DNA from 2 places in the Streptomyces sp. CLV115 genome. Region 2 is predicted to be linked to the other one. Evidence: predicted binding sites of a transcription regulator. Region 2 holds the regulator's gene; the other holds the start of a gene.
The links. The regulator HspR, encoded in region 2, represses chaperone genes until heat shock. The targets are predictions, from matches to a motif close to TTGAGNNNNNNNNNCTCAA.
Positions count from the first base shown of each region.

Region 1: lon (endopeptidase La) is a predicted target of HspR. The motif match lies at 1,559-1,577, and genes of this name have one in related genera.

Region 1 is NZ_JBCEWQ010000172.1:7,178-10,583, reverse strand. Features, by position in the region: gene lon (endopeptidase La) at 1-1,536, opposite strand, end outside; partial or broken gene AADR41_RS35745 (DNA alkylation repair protein) at 1,687-1,864, shown strand; gene AADR41_RS35740 (hypothetical protein) at 1,971-2,534, opposite strand; gene AADR41_RS35735 (hypothetical protein) at 2,655-3,221, opposite strand; gene AADR41_RS35730 (hypothetical protein) at 3,342-3,406, opposite strand, start outside.
Region 2 is NZ_JBCEWQ010000050.1:10,538-13,943, forward strand. Features, by position in the region: gene AADR41_RS18890 (hypothetical protein) at 1-127, opposite strand, end outside; gene AADR41_RS18895 (helix-turn-helix transcriptional regulator) at 268-1,254, shown strand; gene AADR41_RS18900 (heat shock protein transcriptional repressor HspR) at 1,475-1,921, opposite strand; gene dnaJ (molecular chaperone DnaJ) at 1,923-3,110, opposite strand; gene grpE (nucleotide exchange factor GrpE) at 3,204-3,406, opposite strand, start outside.

The DNA of each region.
Region 1 (3,406 bases), on a different contig from region 2:
GACGACCTTCTCGTCCTCGGTGTAGCCGTCGAGCCTGACCAGCTCCATGCGGTCGAGCAGAGCCTCCGGGATGGCTTCGAGCACATTGGCCGTGGCCAGGAAGACGACGTCGCTGAGGTCGAGTTCGACCTCCAGGTAGTGGTCGCGGAAGGTGTGGTTCTGCGCCGGGTCGAGGACTTCGAGAAGGGCTGCGGCCGGGTCGCCCCGGAAGTCGGAGCCGACCTTGTCGATCTCGTCGAGCAGGACGACCGGGTTCATCGAACCGGCCTCCTTGACGGCCCGCACGATGCGTCCCGGCAGGGCGCCGACGTACGTACGCCGGTGGCCCCGGATCTCCGCCTCGTCCCGCACACCACCGAGGGCGACGCGGACGAACTTGCGGCCCATGGCGTGCGCGACGGACTCACCGAGCGAGGTCTTGCCCACGCCCGGAGGGCCCACCAGCGCCAGCACGGCACCGCCGCGCCGCCCGCCGACCACGCCGAGCCCCCGGTCGGAGCGCCGCTTGCGCACGGCCAGGTACTCGGTGATGCGTTCCTTCACGTCCTGGAGGCCCGCGTGCTCGGCGTCGAGCACCTGCTGCGCGCCCCGGATGTCGTACGCGTCCTCGGTCCGTTCGTTCCACGGCAGTTCGAGGACGGTGTCGAGCCAGGTCCTGATCCAGGAACCCTCGGGGCTCTGGTCGGAGGAGCGCTCCAGCTTGTCGACCTCCTTGAGCGCCGCCTCGCGGACGTGCTCGGGAAGATCGGCGGCCTCGACGCGCGCCCGGTAGTCGTCGGACTCGTCCTCCGGGTCACCGTTGAGCTCGGAGAGCTCCTTGCGTACGGCGTCGAGCTGGCGCCGCAGCAGGAACTCGCGCTGCTGCTTGTCGACGCCCTCCTGGACGTCCTTGGCGATCGACTCGGCGACGTCCTGCTCGGCGAGGTGTTCGCCGAGCCACTGGATGGCGAGCTTCAGCCGGGCGACCGGGTCCACGGTCTCCAGGAGCTGCACCTTCTGGGCGGTGGTGAGGAAGGGCGAGTAGCCGGAATTGTCGGCGAGCGCGGAGATGTCCTCGATCTGCTGGACCCGGTCCACGACCTGCCAGGCGCCGCGCTTCTTCAGCCAGCTGGTGGCGAGCGCCTTGTACTCCTTGACCAGCTCGGCGGCGGCCCCGGGAAGCGGATCGGGAACGACCGCGTCGACCCGGGTCCCCTCCACCCAGAGCGCGGCACCCGGCCCGCTGGTCCCGGCCCCGATCCGCACCCGGCCCCGGCCGCGGATGAGCGCGCCCGGATCCCCGTCCGAAAGCCGTCCGACCTGCTCGACGGTGCCGATGACACCGGTGCCGGTGTACGTACCGTCGATCCGCGGAACAAGAAGCACCTCGGGCTTGCTGCCACCGTCACGGGCCGCGGCCTGTGCGGCCTCCACAGCGGCACGTACATCGGTGTCGGACAGGTCCAGAGGCACCACCATCCCGGGCAGCACGACCTCGTCGTCGAGCGGCAGCACGGGCAGGGCTAGCGGAGTGACCGCATTGGAATCGGTAGCCATGATCTCCCCTTCGGCAGTCAAGTTGAGCTATGCAGACTCAATGCTCCTGAGCCGTCCATTGTTCCCAGGCGTGCGTTCGCTGTGAGCGATCGTGCGGAGCGGGCAACTGGGGGCGCGAAGGGCTTGAAAACTGGAGGCCGAGGCGGCGGGGGCGACGATCACGGGGTGAACCTCGGCAAGCTGCGCGCGCTCGCGAAGCGGCTCAAGACGCAGCACGAGCTCGCGGGCGAGCTCTGGGCGACTGGCGACACCACCGGCGCGGCTCCTGGGGACCCCGATCCGCCGCCCGCAGGCGTTCGGGCGCGAGGAGGTGGACGCCATGGCGCGATCCGAGATCCTCATCGAACCCGGGGCGGATCAGCTGAATCTCCCGAGACATCCCGCCGAGTCTCCGATCGATGCCGAACCGCCGATCAGCCGAATCGACCGGAGAATCAACTCCCCGCGCTCGCCCCACACTTCAGCTCGCGCTGAACAAATGCCACGAGCTGCCGCAGCAGTTTCGGCAGGACGCTCGGCAGCTTGGATTTATCGGGCACACTGTGCGTACTAATTTGCAGGTCGATGTACTTCCCGGGCGAGTTGGGCCCCTCGGAGGGTTCACAGATGAAATAGGCGGCAGCACCCGCTCCCCAGAGGATACCCTTTTCCCCTACATCGATCGGTTTCGGATTCGCTTTGTTAAAACTGCTCCAGTCGACTCCTTCGAATGCCTCGAGAGAGACGCTTGCCGAAAATTTAGTATTGCCGTCGATATATAGGACACAATTCACAGAGTCGTAATCCTCGGTCAGCACGAAAGGCCAGGCCGACAGCGTAGCCTTCTCGCCCGTGGGCAGGATGGGCGATACATCACTACTGGCGAACGCGTTCCAACAGATTCGCTTGGGCAGTTCCGGCACAGCCTCCCTCTCACCGTCCGAACAACCCACCAGAAGACCGGCCAAGATCACAAATATCGATACCGCCGCTGCGGCACTTCCGAATCGACGCACCATTGACTTCCCTCAGGATCTGAACTGGCGACCAACCCGAGGCAATTCACCTAAACCCCAGGAGACATCCCGCCGAGTCTCCGATCGATGCCGAACTGCCGAACATCCGAATCGATCAGGGATTCAGCCCCCATCACTCGCACCACACTTCAGCTCGCGCTGAGCAAATGCCACGAACTGCTTCATGAGCGGTGGCAGAACGCTCGGCAACTTGGCTTCATTAGAGACGTTACCCGCGGCGATGTGCAGGTCGATGTACTTTCCCGGCAAGTTGGGCCCCTTGGAGGGTTCACAGATGAAATAAGCGGCAGCGCCGCTATCCCAGATGATGCCCTTCTTTCCCACATTGATCGGCTGCGGATTGGCTTCGTCCATCGGGGACCAGTCAATCTGATCCTCGAAGCCTCGGCTAGTGGCGATTGCCTGAAAACTCGGAGCGCCATCAATGGCTAGAGTGCAGGTCACAGAGTCGAGATCATCGACCAACGCGAAAGGCCTGTGATACACGTCAGCCTTATCACCCGCCGGAAGGATGGGCAACACGTCGCTACTGGCGAACGCGTTCCAGCAGATTCGCTTGGGCAGTTCCGGCACAGCCTTCCTCTCACTGCCCGAACATCCCGCCAGAAGACCGGCCGAGATCACAAATGTCGATACCGCCGCTGCGGCACTTACGAATCGACGCACCATTGACTTCCCTCAGGATCTGAACTGGCGACCAACCCGAGGCAATTCACCTAAACCCCAGGAGACATCCCGCCGAGTCTCCGATCGACGCCGAACTGCCGAACATCCGAATCGATCAGGGATTCAGCCCCCATCACTCGCACCACACTTCAGCTCGCGCTGAGCGAATGCCACGAACTGCTTCATAA
Region 2 (3,406 bases):
CGGCCCGGACAGTCCACCCGATGTCGCCACCGGCAACACTGTCCTCGCTCCAGCCAATGTCGCTGCCGCCCAGCAGCCCGATGCCCAGGGCCGCGACGAACGAGACGGCAAGCGCCGAGCGATGCATTCGCTTATACATAGTCGGCTTCGTCCTCACTTGTGGATTCTTCTCCCCCGCACCTAAGACGATGTCTCACCTGGGCACGCGAGCACCACTGAGTAGATGCATCATGTTCCTGCATGTTCAGGAACCTGGGGGGTGACGATATGACCACAAGCAACACAAAGCCGACACATTCTCATGGGATCACCGAACTGTGCGACGCGGGGGCACGCCTTTACGCCAGCGCTTTGCGGTTGGGACGCATCGCCCGCGCCGAAGTGGAACCGGCGCCCTGCCTGATGGAGTTCGCGCTACTGCATCCCGATCCGGACGACCCGGACTGGCTCCGGCCTGTTCCGCCGACCACCGCTCTCGCGCAGCATCTGCATCCCATCGAGCGGGAGATCCTGGAGCGGCGCCGGCACTCGGTCGAACTGACGGAGTCGTTCGAGCCATTCATGGACATCAGCACTCTGGGGCCGCCCAGCACCCACGCCATCACCGTGCTGGAGGGCGAGAACCGGATCAACGCGGCCCTCGATCTCGCCACCGCGGAGTGCCGCGCCGAAGTGCTCACCGTCCAGCCCGGCGGCGGCCGGGCCGAGCATCGTTTCAGCAAGTCGCTGCAACGCGGCCTGTCCGTGGTCCACCGGGGCGTCAGCATGCGCACCCTCTACCAGCACACCGCGCGCCACAGCCCCAGCACGCTCGCGTACGCGGAGCGCATGACCGACGACAACGTGGAGATACGCACGCTCGAAGAGCTGATCGGCCGCCTGATCGTGTTCGACCGGACCGTCGCCTTCATCCCGGCCAGCGACGACGACCAGATGGCCCTGGAACTCCGCCATCCCGGGCTCGTGCAGTATCTGGTCAACGTGTTCGAGCAGTTCTGGACGAGGGCCGCTCCGCTGCGGGAGGAGGTCAAGTACGAACCGACCTCCCTGGGCATCAGCGGGGTTCAGCGCTCCATAGCCCAGCTCCTCGTGGAGGGCCACGTGGACGACTCGATCGCCCGCAGACTCGGCATGAACGTCCGTACCTGCCGCGCCCACGTCGCCAAGCTCGCCGCCGCACTCGGCAGCAGCAGCCGGGCCCAACTCGGCTACCTGATAGCGCGGTCGGGAATCCTGGAGGAGGAGCAGAGCTGACCGGACCCCGCACAGCACACGCACCGCGCGCGACGCGCAGAACGCACGGCACGGCCGTACACCGCCACATCGCGCACCACACCGAGCATCACGGCACCGCACACACCTGCGTACGGCAAAGGGCCGGGAAACCGACCCGCAGGTCCGCTCCCCGGCCCTTCACCGTCGGCTCAGTCCTTCGACTCGGTCCGTCGGCCAGTCCTCCGACTCGGCCTCCGGCTCAGTCCTTCGGCCGCTTCGGCCGCCAGACCACCAACGCGCCGGTCTGCTGGACGTCCTGATACGGCACCAGATCGCGCCGGTAGGAGGCGTGCACCTGGGCCTCTCGCTGCTGCATGGCCTGGGCCGCGCCGTCCACCGCCGCAGACAGCTCGGCGACGCGCTGCTGGAGCGCGGCGACCTGGTTCTCCAGCTCGATGATGCGCTTGATGCCGGCGAGGTTGATGCCCTCGTCCTGCGACAGCTGCTGCACGGTGCGCAGCAGCTCGATGTCGCGGGCCGAGTAGCGCCTGCCGCGCCCGGCCGTGCGGTCGGGCGAGACGAGGCCGAGACGGTCGTACTGGCGCAGTGTCTGCGGATGCAGGCCCGAGAGCTGGGCCGCGATCGAGATCACGTACACCGGGGATTCGTCGGTCAGTTCGTACGGATTGCGTCGTCGGCCGTCCACCTCAAGCTCCCTTCGCTGCCTGGAACAGCTCCGCCCGCGGGTCCTGGCCCGCGGTCGCCTTCCGGTAGGCCTCCAGGGCGTCCCTGGCCTCGTTGCTGAGGTCGCCCGGCACCTTCACCTCGACGGTGACCAGCAGGTCGCCCCGGGTGCCGTCCTTGCGCACGGCGCCCTTGCCGCGGGCGCGCATCGTACGCCCGTTGGGAGTGCCGGCGGGCAGCTTCAGCGTGACCGGCGGGCCGCCGAGCGTGGGCACCTTCACATCGCCGCCGAGCGCCGCCTCCGTGAAGTCGACGGGCACGGTGACCGTGAGGTTGTCGCCCTTGCGGCCGAAGACCGGGTGGGCGTCGACATGGACCACGACGTACAGATCGCCGGCCGGTCCACCGCGCTCGCCCGGGCCGCCCTTGCCGCGCAGCCGGATCCGCTGGTTGTCCGAGACGCCCGCCGGAATCCTGACCTGCATGGTCTTGGAGGACTTCGCCCGCCCGCTGCCCTTGCAGACGTCGCACGGGTCCTGGGCGATGAGGCCCCGGCCCTTGCAGTCCACGCAGGGGTCGGTGAGCGAGAAGCCGCCGCCGGTGCCGCGCGACACCTGGCCGGTGCCGAGACAGGTCGGGCAGACCCTGGGGGTGCCGTTCTTGTCGCCGGTGCCGGAACAGGCCTTGCAGGGCGCCTGGCTGGACATCCTCAGCGGGACCGTGGCCCCCTCGACCGCCTCGGTGAAGCTGAGCGTCACCTCGGACTCGATGTCCTGGCCGCGCCGCGGCTGCACCCGCGTCCCCGTGCCGCCCCGGTTGAACAGGCCGCCGAAGACGTCGCCCAGACCGCCGCCACCGCCGAAACCGCCGGCCGCGCCGCCCTGGCCCCCGCCCTGGGCGCCTCCGAAGAGGTCGCCCAGGTCGAAGTTGAAGTTGCCTCCGGCGCCGCCGGGTCCGGCCCGGAAGCCGCCGTTGCCGAAGAGGGCGCGCGCCTCGTCGTACTCCTTGCGCTTCTTGCTGTCACCGAGGACGTCGTTCGCCTCGGAGATCTCCTTGAAGCGCTCCTCGGCCTTGTCGTCGCCCTTGTTGGCGTCCGGGTGGAACTCGCGGGCGAGCTTCCGGTACGCCTTCTTGATCTCGGCGTCGGTGGCGTCCTTGGGGACGCCGAGGACCTTGTAGTAGTCCTTCTCGACGAAGTCCTTCGTGCTCATCGACGTCCCTCCTTCCGGACGATCGGCCATGCGACCGGCTTGTGTGCCGGTCGCATGGCCGGGCGGTGGGCCACGAGGTGGTCGGACGGAATGTCAGACCTCCTCGGTGCCACCGCTCTCCTCGTCGGTTGCCTTCTCTTCCTTCGCTGCGGCCGGCGTCGCGCCCGGCTGGGGCTCGGCCACCGCCACCCGCGCGGGGCGGATGGTGCGCTCGCCGATCCGATACCCCGGCTGCAGGATCGCCACGCAGGTCGTCTCCGTGACATCCGGCGCGTACGAGTGCATCAGGGCTTCGT